DNA from 3 places in the Caldibacillus sp. 210928-DFI.2.18 genome. Region 1 is predicted to be linked to each of the others. Evidence: predicted binding sites of a transcription regulator. Region 1 holds the regulator's gene; each other region holds the start of a gene.
What was found. Region 1 encodes LexA, which represses DNA repair genes until DNA is damaged. Its sites were predicted from a motif close to CGAACATATGTTCG; they were not measured.

Region 1 (4,957 bases):
GGGTCAGAAAATGGAAATTTAAAAGAATTTGGCATTGGTTATCAAACCGTTCCGCTTACACAGGAGGGGAGACCTGATTTTAAAAACATTGCTGAACGTATTCATCCGAAAACAAAAATGATTGGGATTCAACGTTCAAAAGGTTATGCCGACCGACCATCATTTACTGTAAATGAAATAAAAGAAATGATTGATTTTGTTAGAGAGATTAAAAAAGATGTAGTTATTTTTGTAGATAATTGTTATGGAGAATTTGTTGAAGAATTGGAGCCAACTCATGTCGGTGCCGATTTAATGGCCGGTTCGTTAATAAAAAATCCAGGAGGCGGCATTGTAAAAACGGGAGGCTATATTGTCGGGAAAAGAGAGTGGGTAAATAAATGTGCTTATCGATTAACGGCTCCCGGACTGGGTGGTGAAGCTGGTGCCTCCCTATATAGCTTACTTGAAATGTATCAAGGTTTTTTCCTAGCACCCCATATTGTTGGTCAAGCATTAAAAGGTGCCGTATTTACTGCAGCGATGTTGGAACGTATCGGATTGAATACAAATCCATCTTGGGATGCAAAAAGGACCGACCTCATTCAATCTGTTCAATTTAATGATAAGGATAGAATGATCGCTTTCTGTCAAGCAATTCAGTATGCTTCTCCTGTTAATTCAAAATTTACACCTTATCCAAGTTATATGCCGGGGTATGAAGATGATGTGATTATGGCCGCAGGTACCTTTATTCAAGGTGCAAGTATTGAATTATCTGCAGACGGCCCAATACGCCCTCCGTATATTGCTTATGTTCAGGGGGGATTAACTTATGAACATGTCAAAATTGCTATTTGTCTTGCCGTCAATAGGTTAATTGAAAAACAGTTAATCACCATTGAATAAACATGAAAAAACACCCCAGCCATCTTTTGATTAGAACCCAAAAAGTTCTTTCGAAATGGTCGATATGTACAAACAATGGTCGGTTTAAGTTTTTAAAAAATTAGCTCTTTGTCGGTGAACCATTTTTTATTTCTACATCCATCATTTAAGTCGTAAATAATATGTTAGATATGCTCACATGTTGTTGACATTATATTTAACATTGGATATAATGATAATAAATAATTTGTAAAGGGGGCGGAAAGGTGAGCGGAAAAGAAATTCGCAGATCCCTACCTTTATTTCCTATAGGAACTGTGATGGAACTGACGGAACTTACAGCGAGACAAATTCGGTACTACGAAGAACATCAATTGGTGGTTCCGGCACGGACAAAAGGGAACCAGCGAATGTTTTCTTTGAATGATATCGATAAGCTCTTGGAAATTAAAGACCTTTTAGATCAAGGCGTTAATATCGCAGGGATTAAACAAATCTTTGCGATGAAGGAACTGGAAAAGTTAGAAAAGCAAAACCGAAAAAAGGAAAGAGACCAAGAAATTTCGGAAAAAGAACTAAGAAAGATCTTAAGGAATGAGTTACTTACCAACAGTCGAATCAATCGTTCTGATTTACGGCAAGGGGACATGTATCGTTTCTTTCACTAGGAGCGTACAAAAAAGAACCGCATTCGTATTAATGAAGTTATCACAATCAATAGAGTTAAAGATTATTAAAGAAAATGATGGAGGAAAAAGACAATGGGAAAAAAATATAATCGCGATGATATTATTCGGATGGCAAATGAAGAAAACGTGGCTTTCATACGTTTGCAATTCACAGACATTTTAGGAACGGTTAAAAATGTAGAAATTCCATTGAGCCAACTTGAAAAAGCACTGGATAATAAAATCATGTTCGACGGTTCATCGATTGAAGGATTTGTCCGTATTGAAGAAAGTGATATGTACTTATATCCGGACTTGGATACTTGGGTGGTCTTTCCGTGGACGGCCGGTCGTGGTAAAGTGGCTCGGATGATTTGTGATATTTACAATCCGGATGGTACACCGTTTATGGGAGATCCGCGTAACAATTTAAAACGAATTGTTGAAGAAATGAAAGAACTCGGTTTTACACAATTTAATTTAGGTCCTGAGCCTGAATTTTTCTTGTTTAAATTGGATGCTAACGGAGAACCGACAATGGAATTAAACGATCATGGCGGTTATTTTGATTTGGCACCGACTGATTTAGGTGAAAACTGTCGAAAAGACATTGTCGTTGAACTGGAAGATATGGGTTTTGAAATTGAAGCATCCCATCACGAAGTAGCACCCGGTCAACACGAAATTGATTTCAAATACGAAGATGTTGTTACTGCCTGTGATGAAATCCAAACTTTTAAGCTGGTTGTAAAAACAATTGCACGTAAACATGGTCTTCACGCAACATTTATGCCAAAACCGCTTTTTGGAATTAACGGTTCCGGAATGCACTGTAATATTTCTTTGTTTAAAGAGGGTGCCAATGCATTTTATGATCCAACAGGTGAATTGGAATTAAGTGAAACAGCCTATCAATTTATGGCTGGAGTTTTGAAACATGCGCCAAACTTTACGGCTGTTACAAATCCAACAGTTAACTCATACAAACGGTTAGTACCGGGATATGAAGCACCGGTTTATGTTGCATGGTCGGCACGCAACCGTAGTCCATTGGTTCGGGTTCCTGCTTCAAGAGGGATGAGTACCCGTATTGAATTGCGTAGCGTAGACCCGTCTGCTAATCCGTATTTAGCCATGGCAGTTATATTGAAAGCTGGATTAGATGGTATCAAGAACAAACTAACACCTCCAAGTCCGGTAGATCGAAATATTTACGTCATGACAAAAGAAGAACGTGAGGCAGAAGGAATTAATGATCTTCCCGGAACATTGCAATCAGCTTTAGAGAAATTGCAAGAAGATGAAATCATTATGTCAGCATTAGGAGAACATATTTTAACAAACTTTATCGAAGCGAAAGAAATTGAGTGGGATATGTTCCGTACGCAAGTGACACCTTGGGAGAGAGAACAATATTTGAAATTATATTAATTTTTAAGGGTGCTTCCTTTTTGGGAGGCACCCTTTCATATAATTATAAAAGTTTAATATATTTGTCGATAGACGCCGATTACTTTTCCAAGTATCGAAACATTCGGAACAATAATTGGGTCCATTGTTGCGTTTTCCGGTTGTAGCCGGATATAGTTTTTCTCTTTATAAAAACGTTTTACAGTTGCTTCATTTTCCTCAGTTAAAGCGACAACGATATCACCGTTTTCTGCGGTACTTTGTTGTCGGACAATTACATAGTCTCCATCTAAAATACCTGCCTCAATCATACTTTCTCCCATAATTTCCAACATGAAAACAGGATCTCCACTAGGAGCAATTTTTTCCGGCAGAGGAAAATAGTCTTCAATATTTTCAATAGCGGTAATAGGCATTCCGGCGGTTACTTTACCGACAATTGGCACTTTCCGCACAGGAACATCAGGTTCATTCAACCCTTTATTGTCGAGAATTTCTATCGCTCTCGGTTTAGTAGGGTCGCGGCGGATTAGTCCTTTGCTCTCAAGTCTGGCTAAATGGCCGTGTACCGTTGAACTGGAGGATAGACCAACCGCTTCACCAATTTCACGAACCGATGGTGGATACCCCTTTTCTCGTACTTCTTTTTTAATAAAATCTAAAATTTCCTGTTGACGTTTGGATAATTTAGTCATATTCAACACCCCTTAGCATATTTTTCTATAGTATATCATAACTGACATCATTTTGACAAACATAAGTTCGAAATTTTTCTTGACTCAAATATACGTTCGTTTTATAATAGGGTTACGAACTAATATTCGTTAACGGGGTGATAGAATGTTATTGCAAAAATTGTGGAAAAATTATTCTTATGTGATTCTATTATTACTCATTTCATTTATTTGTGGACTCATTTATGTACATATATTATCATCCTCAAGCGATGAAACGGAAAAAATAGAGGATCATAAAGATTTAGAACAATATACAGTTGAAATGACAAGTATGAATGAATAATATATACTATAATACAAACAATGTTTTAGAAGGTGTTGTTTTGAAAGCGATCATCTATTGTCGGGTAAGTACGGAAAAAGAGTCACAAGAAACATCATTGGCCAGACAGGAAGAAGAACTTAAAGCTCTTTCAGAAAGGTATCAATTTCAAGTCGTTGATACAATTTGTGAGCAAGCAAGCGGGTATGATCTTGACAGACCTGGTATCCTTGAAATATTGGAGAAAATTAAAGAACACCAAATCCAAGCACTTTTAATTCAAGATGAAACGAGACTTGCCAGAGGGAATGCAAAAATCGCCCTTCTTCACGTATTGTTTAAACTGGGAGTAAAAATTTATACAATCTCTCATCAAGGTGAATTACAAATCTCCGAAGCGGATTCAATGGTATTAAAAATTATAAGTCTTGTGGAAGAATACCAAAGAAAGTTACATAACAGTAAAATCAAGCGTGGGATGGAACGTGCTGTTCGGGCCGGGTACAGACCGGAGCAAAACTTATCAAATCGTGGTGAAAATGCCGGCCGTGATAGAAAAGAAGTTCCATTGGAAGAAATTATTCGATTACGAAACATGGGACTGACTTTTTCAGATATAGCCGCAACGTTAAGGGGATTCGGATATTCAGTATCCAAGGCAACCGTACATAGACGTTTTCAAGAATATTGTCAAGAAATGCAAGTCAATAACAAAGATAACCATGTTAATTATAAATAAAGGAGTTTTCATATGCTTTCAAAAGAAAAACTGGCCAGAATTAATGAATTGGCAGCAAAGAAGAAAAGGGAAGGGTTGACAGTGGAAGAAGCAAAAGAACAGTCAAAATTGAGAAGTGAATATTTGCAATCCTTCCGAAATTCATTTAAAAAAACAATTGAAAATGTAACAGTCATTGATCCGAATGGAAATGATGTTACACCTGAAAAATTGAAGCAACTTAAGAAACGAAAAAGATACCATTAATCATTTAAAAATGAGTGTTTGACCAAAG
Region 2 (4,957 bases), on a different contig from region 1:
ATTTCCGTAACTGTTCCAACAGTTGAACGGGGATTCCGACTGGTCGTTTTTTGGTCAATAGAAATAGCCGGAGATAATCCTTCAATAGAATCAACATCCGGCTTGTCCATTTGTCCTAAAAACTGCCTGGCGTAAGCAGAAAGGGACTCGACATACCGACGTTGACCTTCTGCATAAATGGTATCAAAAGCCAGCGAAGATTTTCCTGAACCGGATAACCCCGTAAATACTACAAGTTGATTACGGGGAATATCGACATCAATATTTTTTAAATTATTTGTCCGTGCACCTCTTACTTTAATTTGATCCTTCATTTATCGTCACCTTTCTGCTTTCAACTCTAATACCAAGTCTCTCAATTCAGCAGCGCGTTCAAAGTCAAGTGCTTTGGCTGCTTCTTTCATTTCCGCTTCTAATTTTTGAATTAATTTTTCCCGTTCTTTCTTAGATAACTTTCCATATTTATCAGTCGTACTGTATTCTTCCTGTTCTTCAGCGGCAATGGTTGCACGAATAACATCATGAATTTCTTTTTGAATCGTTTTCGGGGTAATGCCATGTTTCCGATTATATTCTTCTTGGATTTGGCGCCGCCGTTTTGTTTCATTGATTGCGAAATCCATTGAACGAGTAATTTGGTCCGCGTACATAATGACTTTTCCGTTTGCATTTCTTGCTGCCCGGCCAATCGTTTGGATTAATGAACGTTCTGACCGTAAAAATCCTTCTTTATCTGCATCTAAAATGGCAACAAGGGACACTTCCGGAATATCAAGTCCTTCCCGTAACAAGTTAATCCCGACAATGACATCATATTTGCCCAGTCGCAAATCACGAATAATCTCAATCCGCTCCAATGTTTTTACTTCAGAATGTAAATACTGAACTTTAATCCCGATTTCTTTCAAATAATCGGTTAAATCCTCGGACATTTTTTTCGTTAATGTCGTTACAAGAACCCGCTCATTTTTCCGAATTCGTTCTTGAATTTCTCCGATAAGGTCATCAATTTGTCCTTTGATCGGACGGACCTCTATAATCGGATCCAGTAAGCCGGTGGGACGAATAATTTGTTCAACCACCGTCGGACAATGTTCCAATTCATATGGTCCCGGAGTTGCTGAAACGTAAATAATTTGGTTGATATGTTTTTCAAATTCTTCAAACTTAAGCGGTCGGTTATCCAAGGCAGATGGTAAGCGGAAGCCATGTTCAACAAGTACATTTTTTCTTGCTTGGTCTCCGTTATACATACCCCGGATTTGCGGAATCGTTACATGGGATTCATCAACAACGATTAAAAAATCCTCTGGAAAATAGTCGAGCAACGTATATGGGGTAGCGCCCGCTTCCCTTAAGGTTAAATGACGCGAATAGTTTTCAATTCCTGAACAAAAACCCATTTCCCGCATCATTTCCAAATCATAATTTGTCCGCTGTTCCAATCTTTGTGCTTCTAAAAGCTTCCCTTGATCCCGGAGTTCCTTTAACCGTTCTTGTAATTCTTGTTCAATATTTTTAATGGCGACTTGCATTTTTTCTTCCCGTGTAACATAGTGGGAAGCCGGATAAATCGCCACATGTTCCCGTTCTCCGATAATCTCGCCCGTCAACGCATCGACTTCCCGAATTCGATCAATTTCATCACCAAAAAATTCAACACGGATACAATGCTCATCTCGTGAAGATGGAAAAATTTCCACAACATCACCGCGAACCCGGAAGGTACCCCGATGGAAGTCAATATCATTTCGGGTATACTGGATATCAACCAATTTCCGAAGCAGTTCATTCCGCTCGATTTCCGTGCCGACCCTTAGTGATAATACAAGTTCTTTATATTCTTCAGGTGAACCTAACCCATAAATGCAGGATACACTGGCTATGATAATGACATCGCGACGTTCAAATAATGCCGATGTCGCTGAGTGTCGCAGCTTATCAATTTCATCATTAATACTTGCATCCTTCTCGATATACGTATCGGTCTGTGGTACATAGGCTTCGGGTTGGTAATAATCATAGTAACTGACAAAATATTCAACGGCATTGTTTGGGAAAAACTCTTTGAATTCGCTGTATAATTGCCCTGCCAATGTCTTGTTATGAGCAATAATTAACGTTGGTTTATTCACTTCTTTTATCACATTAGAAATGGTAAAAGTTTTCCCTGTACCGGTTGCCCCCAGCAATGTTTGATGTTTCTTGCCGTTTTTTAAGCCCGCAACCAGCTCTTTTATCGCTTGCGGTTGATCCCCTTGAGGTTGATATTTTGACACTAACTGAAATTGATCCTTTGTTTTTTCCATCTAAATCACCCCATTATTTTTTGGGTCCGTACATTCATCATTCACAGAATCTATTTTACCAAAAGCATAACAGAAAAGCCACTATTTTGCGAACGAATATTCGTTTAATTTTTATAGGTTAGGCGAATGTATAAATTTCCAACGAGGATGCCCATTCCGCGGATTTAAGGACGCCTCAAGAAAAACTTCAAATGATACAGTCCCAGCTGTAAATTTAATTAACCACAATATTAACGTTATACACAATTTTTACACTGTTTATCCACAGGGTATGAAGAACTTATCCACATTCCCCGATAAAAAGAAAAACCGCCTAACAAATTGTGATAAGCGATTTTATGCCTTATTCTTCCTTTTTTCTTTTAAAATTTTTTACCATGCGTTTTGAATACCAAAATCCTATCGTCAACGAAATACCATCAATAATAATCAACGGCCATGAATGGGTATAACCTTTATATGCGGACACAGAAATCAGAGCCAATGTTAACAGCAATCCGACGATATGATTATAAGTTACACGTGAAAATAAGATGACCAACAAACACGGAAAGATTAATCCGGCAATTAATTTTCCAAGCATACCCTCACTCCAAAATATATAATCGGTTTAGGAGTCAGTCCGACGAAGTTCATTCCACGTATCTTTATTCCAATTTTTCCAATCTTATGAGTACCAACTGCATAATGATCGGCTTTTATATTTTCGTCGGAACCACTCCCAGTCCCTGCTTTTGCTTTATAAAATACAATTTATATTTTATCATATTTTGCCGGATTCGTATGTTTAAACGCTTGTGGATAACTTTTCCACATCTTCCAAGTAGTTTTTCTATAGTTAACTTCTAACTTGTGTGCATTATCCAACTACCGTGAACAATTTTGTTAGTTATGTGGATAAGTTGTGATTTTTCTGTGCTTAACTGCAGTTATTATGTGGATAATTTTTGATTAGTTGTGGATATAAAGGGTTCCTCTGTGGATAACTTTCCGTTCTTGTTACTTGCATAAAATGGACATGATAATCTTTTTCCTTATTCTCCTGGAAAGAAGGTTTAATTATTTACGATTAACAACAAAATTATGACCAATCTTAGAAACTTTTTATAAAAGGATTGTTTGACTATAGAAAAATCGGTATATTAATGTTGCTTGTGATTTTGATCACAATACATTAAAAAAGTTAGGAGTTTTTCTATGTCTACAAGTGCATTAAGTACAGCCATTGATACATCTGTAAAAAAAGCCGATATGCTGAAAAATGACCCAAAGAAATTTTGGACAAAGGCGATGCTTGCAGGAGTTTATATTTCGTTTGCGGTTGTTTTTGCCTTTCGAATTGGAGACGCATTCAGGGCAACCGGATCACCGGCCACATCCTTAATCGGCGGGATGACCTTCTCACTAGCGTTAGTTTTAATTGTGATTGGTGGCGGTGAGCTGTTTACCGGGAATACGATGTACATGACAATGGGCAGCCTGGATCAAAAGACTTCCTTGAAAGAAACCCTGTATGTTTGGGGTGTTACCTATCTTGGAAATTTAATCGGCGTCTTGTTTTTTACTTTTTTATTTGTTCAGACGGGTTTATTTAAAGATATTCCAGCTGACCACTATTTATTTAGTGCGGTGACAGGAAAGATTGGATTAACGACAGGGGAAATGTTTTTTCGCGGTATTCTATGTAACTGGCTTGTTTGTCTGGCCATTTGGCTCCCGTTGCAAACCGACAATTTTGCAGCAAAGGTTATGTTGATCATGATGACGGTCACTTCTTTCTTTGTTTCCGGTTATGAGCATAGTATTGCCAACATGGCATTATTTTCTATTTCTTTATCAGTCCCTCACCCGGATACTATTACCTTGACAGGAGCGGCTTTTAATTTGCTCATTGTTTCACTTGGGAATATTGTTGGAGGCGGATTGTTTGTCGGAGCGGCGAATTGGTATGTAAATAGGCAAGGAATTAAAAAAGAAGTGCCAATATATGCAGGAGATGAAAAGCAGAAAATTATTGCTAAATAAAGATTCGTTTGGTGATCATTTTCCTTTTATTTTTTCCCTTTAAAAACCACCCTATTGCTTTTGTTCATTTGGGTGGTTTTTATGGATATAAAATTATTTTACCTTTATCGCATTGCCAATATGATACCAATGTATACAGTCGACATTTTTTTACGGTATTTGAGTTGGTGTGGCGTAATTTTGGACGGCCGTGTTCATTTCTTAAATTTCAGCATAATTGCAAAGAGTGTCTATTTTTTTGACATTCATTCAATTATTAGACATTTGTTTAGATTATCATCCGAATAGCAAATATGTATGCTAATGCTGAAAAACAGTTATTTTTAAGTCGATTAGTTTTGCGAATAGATCTACCATTTTCAATTAGATGACAATCAGAATGCGGTAATTCATCGTTTGAGGCGACTCATAAATAAAGTTGCTCGTCCCGCGCCTTTATCGTCCAAACTTTTTATCTCAACAATCATTTCTTCATTCGTAACGGTCATAATTAATTCCTCTCCATTAAATCTTTTACTCCAATTAGTATAAAGGACTAATGGACTTTTGGGAATGATACATCCTTAGTAGATATTACAAGCCTTGACATAAAACACCTAATCTTTCGTTTCCGCTAAGAAAAA
Region 3 (4,957 bases), on a different contig from region 1:
ATCACTTGCGGGCCTCCGTGTCGGCTTTGCATTCGGTAACGAGCAATTAATTGAGGGACTGAACCGGATTAAAAATTCATTTAATTCTTATACATTGGATCGCCTGGCATTGGTCGGGGCGAAAGCGGCCATTGAAGATACAGCATATTTTGAAGAAACGCGGTCAAAAATTATAGAAACTCGTCATCGTGTAATCGGCGAGCTGAGGCAATTGAATTTCACGGTACTAGATTCACAGGCGAATTTCCTTTTTATGAAACATGGACGGGTAGATGCGAAACAAATCTTTGAAACGTTGAAAGAGAAAGGGATTTATGTACGTTACTTCAATAAATCGCGAATTGATCAGTTTTTGCGCGTGACAATTGGCACGGATGAAGAGATGAATCGTCTGATGGAGGAATTGAAAAATATTTTATAAGTGCTGAATGCCTTTTCCAATAATTGAACGGGATTATGTATCATAAGTGAGCTTTCTATGGTGAAAATGAAATCATAGAAGGCTTTTTTGTGTATGATGATAAAAAAATAGACTCCCGCTTTCGAAAAGGAAAGTATTTGTTATACTGTTCAGCAGTCTGTTAATAATGTTCAAAATATACTATCGTTTGATAAAAAGGGCAGAAGCATGATATAAGTGTAAAAGGCATATTTTTGTTTTTTATTTGAAATAAATGTTTGACCTGTTATTTCATATGTTAGGATGTGAAATGAAAAATGAAAAATAACTTTTGGCGTGAACTACCACGGCCATTTTTTATACTTGCACCAATGGAAGATGTGACGGATGTTGTTTTTCGTCATGTCATAAGTAATGCCGCCAGACCGGATGTGTTTTTTACAGAGTTTACCAACACGGAAAGTTTTTGTCACCCTGAGGGAAACATGAGTGTGCGCGGGCGCTTGACATTTACAGAAGATGAACAGCCGATTGTCGCCCATATATGGGGGGATAAGCCGGAATATTTTCGGCAAACGAGTATCGGCGTGGCAAAACTTGGGTTTAGTGGTGTGGATATTAATATGGGCTGTCCGGTACCAAATGTGGCGTCCAAAGGGAAAGGAAGCGGTCTGATCCGCCGTCCGGAAGTCGCTAGTGATATCATCCAAGCCGCAAAAGCAGGAGGATTACCTGTAAGTGTAAAGACAAGGCTTGGCTACACTGATGTGGACGAGTGGCGGGACTGGCTGACACATGTATTGAAACAAGACATTGTGAATCTTTCTATTCATCTGCGTACAAGAAAGGAAATGAGCAAAGTAGATGCCCATTGGGAACTGATTCCGGAGATTAAGAAACTTCGTGATGAGGTGGCACCAGACACACTTTTGACAATCAACGGGGATATTCCCGACCGGCAAACCGGTTTGAAGCTTGCCCGTCAATATGGTGTTGACGGAGTTATGATTGGCCGCGGTGTTTTTAAAAACCCATTTGCTTTTGAAAAAGAGCCGAAAGAACATAGCAGTAAGGAATTGTTGGATCTGTTAAGGTTGCATTTGGATCTCTTTGATAAATACTCGGAATTAGAACCGCGTTCTTTCAAACCTCTTCATCGCTTTTTTAAGATTTATGTCAAAGGGTTTAATGGTGCCGGTGAATTGAGAAATCAATTGATGAACACAAAATCTACCGAGGAAGTCCGCGCATTGCTTAATGCCTGGGAAGAAAGAGTTCCATTGTTTCAGTAAAACGTGACGTGGGGGGCAAAGACGAGCCGACAGTAGCTTGGGGCAGATCAGGAAAAAATGCTGCATCCGGATTACTGTCCGTCCTAATTCAATTAAAGTACAAACTAAGGCTGGGTCCATGGCGGGTCCGGCTTTTTTCATTTTTCTTGGTCATTTGTTTGGTAAAAGTCAGGGTAGATTTCTCTTGTTATGGTAAACTCTTTTTTTATCTTTTCACGAACCTGCTCGTCCATACAATACTCTGTAAACGCTTGTCTTAATATTAGTTTGCCAATGAGGATATTGGAAAAAATTGTTATTGAAAACGAACTTATATTCTTATAAAATGATGCATATACTTATTTCAAACATACGTTTGTAATTGTGCCCCGGGTTTTGAAGGAGATGGTAAAAATGGTGGATTATAGACGTTTGCCGGATCAACATATTTTGTGTGTTGATATTAAGAGTTTTTATGCCAGTTGTTCAGCAGTGATGTATGGGCTTGATCCGCTCGAATGCTATTTGGTCGTTGTCGGTGATAAACAACGGGAAGGAAGTGTTGTGTTGGCTGCCTCCCCGCAGATGAAAAAAGAGTTTGGGATTCAAACAGGATCCCGCTTGTTTGAAGTGCCAAATGATCCACGGATAGAAATTGTTGAGCCGCAAATGGCGACTTATTTGCGGGTATCAACGGAAATCACTCGACTGTTCAATCGTTATGTGCCAAAAGAAGCTATTCATGTTTACAGTGTCGATGAGAGTTTTATTAAGGTTGATGGAACGGCACATTTATGGGGTGGAGTCAGACAGATTGCCGAAAAGATAAAAGACGATTTGATGCGAGAATTCCAGCTGACTTGTGCGATTGGAATCGGCCCCAATATGCTCATGGCAAAACTGGCCCTGGATTTGGATGCGAAAACATCCGGGATTGCCCACTGGACATATGAAGATATACCAAAAAAGTTATGGCCTGTCTCACCCTTGAAAAAAATGTGGGGAATTGGCAGCCGTCTCGAAAAAACATTAAATAATATGGGGATTTTTTCAGTCGGGCAATTGGCTCATTATGACTTGGAAAAATTAGAAAAGAAATTTGGCATTATGGGGAATCAGCTTTATTACCACGCCTGGGGAGTCGATCTATCAGAAATCGGGGCGCCGATCATGGACGGTCAAGTCAGTTTCGGCAAAAGTCAAATTTTGTTGCGCGATTATAAAAACATAACCGAAATCAAGCATGTCATCTTAGAAATGTGCGAAGAAGTAGCAAGGCGGGCGCGGACAGGAAAATATGCGGGACGGACAATCAGCCTTGGTATTGGTTACAGTCATGAAGAATTAGGCGGCGGATTTTATCGGTCGAAAACGGTTGAATCACCGACCAATATTACAATGGATCTGTACCGGGTTTGTTTGAAGCTTTTTAACAAGCATTATGACGGGCGAACGGTACGGCAAATTTCCATCGCTCTGTCCAATATTGTCCCGGATGAAAGCATTCAGCTCGATTTATTTGATCCAAATTTATGGAAGAAAAAGAAATTAGGTTATACCGTGGACAGAATTCGTCAACGGTTCGGTTCTGCCTCCCTGCTTAGAGCAGTTTCCTATACGGAAGGGGGAACGGCACGGAGAAGGGCGAAACTTGTCGGCGGGCATAAAGCGTAATCATTTTTGGGAAATGTACCGACGAGACACCTGATTATAAAGATCGGATAGGCCTGCTTTATAGTATTTACTGTATCATTAAGCGGGAAAGGGATGATGAAGATGATTCGCGATCGCGGACGAATCAAATGGACGGCAATGATGCTGCCGGAGCATGTTAAAATGTTACGTGATTGGGCAAAAGAGGATTTGTGGGAATCACCAAAGGAATTGGATGAACAACAATTGGAAGAATTTAATGAAAAGGTACAAGTGGCCAAAGCAATGAATAGAAAGGTGATCATCCAATATTATGTCGGACATCACTACAAGACAATTAACGGAAATATCCGCTCTTTTGACACCCTCCAAAACGATATACAAGTGGTAAATGAAGAAGGAGATGTCCATTCCATCCCACTAGCGGCGATTACTGACATCGAATATATGGAATGACTTGTTAATCAAAAAAAAGGAGATAAGAGCCAAAGGAAGTGCTCGATTCTCCTTAATGCTAGGCAACCATTGAATAGATATCGTTTAGCTTTTTAAAATCCGCCAGCCAATATATAAGAAAACGATGAATATCACTGCTGTAAATAGAAAAGAAATCATGCCAAAAACAAGTTTAAACATAATTTTAATAAGGAAAATTGCTAGGAAAAATAGAAGTATTAATTTTAGAAATTTCATCTAAAGTCCTCCCGTAAAATAAAACGAAATATGATAAGGAGCATTTCTAACTATAGTTTAACATTGTTCCCCTTTTATTGCGATGAATTGTTTTATTTTTTGACAACGGCTGGCAAAATTTTTTTTGAAAAATAGTGACAAGCAAGTGATTTTCCTATATAATATCATATGTTGTTAATTATTTGGAGAAGTACCCAAGTGGTTATAAGGGGACGCACTCGAAATGCGTTAGGGCGGGTGACCGTCGCGTGGGTTCGAATCCCACCTTCTCCGTTTTTTAATATAAAAAACAAGTGAAAGCATATAAAAAAATAGAAAAGTTTGGTAAAAGCACGTAACGTATTTAAAAAGTTAGGTGCTTTTCTTTATAGACTACAAATTTACATATTTCTCTAAAAACTGGTCGATTGCTTTTTCATAGTCTTCCCGGTTTTCATTGAGCGACTGGGCATGACCGCCGTTTTTCGCCATAAACAACATTTTCTCTCCTTTTTTCTGCTCATATAAATCCTTCGTCATATACGGCAAAATATAGTCGTCTTTTTCACTATGAATAAAAAGGACCGGCTGTTTAATACGATTAACGACAGCAATCGGTGAAACATCATTCAGTGAAAATCCACCGCGAACCTTGACAAACATATTTCCAATAGGAAGAATCAATTTTGAAGGCATGTACTTAAATTCACATTTTGTTTGATAGGCGAGGAGTTCCTCTAAATCAGAGAATGGACAGTCAACAATATAAAAATGCGCCCGACCGTTCAGTTCCCCGGCATACAGTAAGGTAGTTGCGGCACCCATCGATTCTCCGTGAATTCCTAAAAGAAGGTCTTCCCCTTCCTCAATAAAAAGCCAATCGACCACTGCTTGTAAATCGAATTTTTCATAGTATCCGTAACTGGTCGTGTCTCCACCGGTTTTTCCATGCCGTCGTTGA

Region 2: the regulator LexA is predicted to act here: its motif matches at 2,399-2,412, upstream of uvrB (excinuclease ABC subunit UvrB).
Region 3: the regulator LexA is predicted to act here: its motif matches at 2,037-2,050, upstream of LIZ98_RS03355 (Y-family DNA polymerase).

Annotation. Positions count from the first base shown of each region.
Region 1 is NZ_JAJCHL010000001.1:34,699-39,655, forward strand. It holds gene LIZ98_RS00150 (methionine gamma-lyase family protein) at 1-888, shown strand, start outside; gene LIZ98_RS00155 (MerR family transcriptional regulator) at 1,134-1,535, shown strand; gene glnA (type I glutamate--ammonia ligase) at 1,629-2,966, shown strand; gene lexA (transcriptional repressor LexA) at 3,020-3,640, opposite strand; gene LIZ98_RS00170 (hypothetical protein) at 3,786-3,965, shown strand; gene LIZ98_RS00175 (YneB family resolvase-like protein) at 4,006-4,683, shown strand; gene LIZ98_RS00180 (DUF896 domain-containing protein) at 4,696-4,929, shown strand.
Region 2 is NZ_JAJCHL010000011.1:41,591-46,547, forward strand. It holds gene uvrA (excinuclease ABC subunit UvrA) at 1-314, opposite strand, end outside; gene uvrB (excinuclease ABC subunit UvrB) at 321-2,309, opposite strand; gene LIZ98_RS04425 (CsbA family protein) at 2,653-2,892, opposite strand; gene LIZ98_RS04430 (formate/nitrite transporter family protein) at 3,507-4,334, shown strand.
Region 3 is NZ_JAJCHL010000008.1:10,596-15,552, forward strand. It holds gene hisC (histidinol-phosphate transaminase) at 1-421, shown strand, start outside; gene LIZ98_RS03350 (tRNA dihydrouridine synthase) at 718-1,692, shown strand; gene LIZ98_RS03355 (Y-family DNA polymerase) at 2,086-3,345, shown strand; gene LIZ98_RS03360 (YolD-like family protein) at 3,439-3,780, shown strand; gene LIZ98_RS03365 (hypothetical protein) at 3,865-4,017, opposite strand; tRNA gene LIZ98_RS03370 (tRNA-Ser) at 4,202-4,290, shown strand; gene LIZ98_RS03375 (alpha/beta hydrolase) at 4,390-4,957, opposite strand, start outside.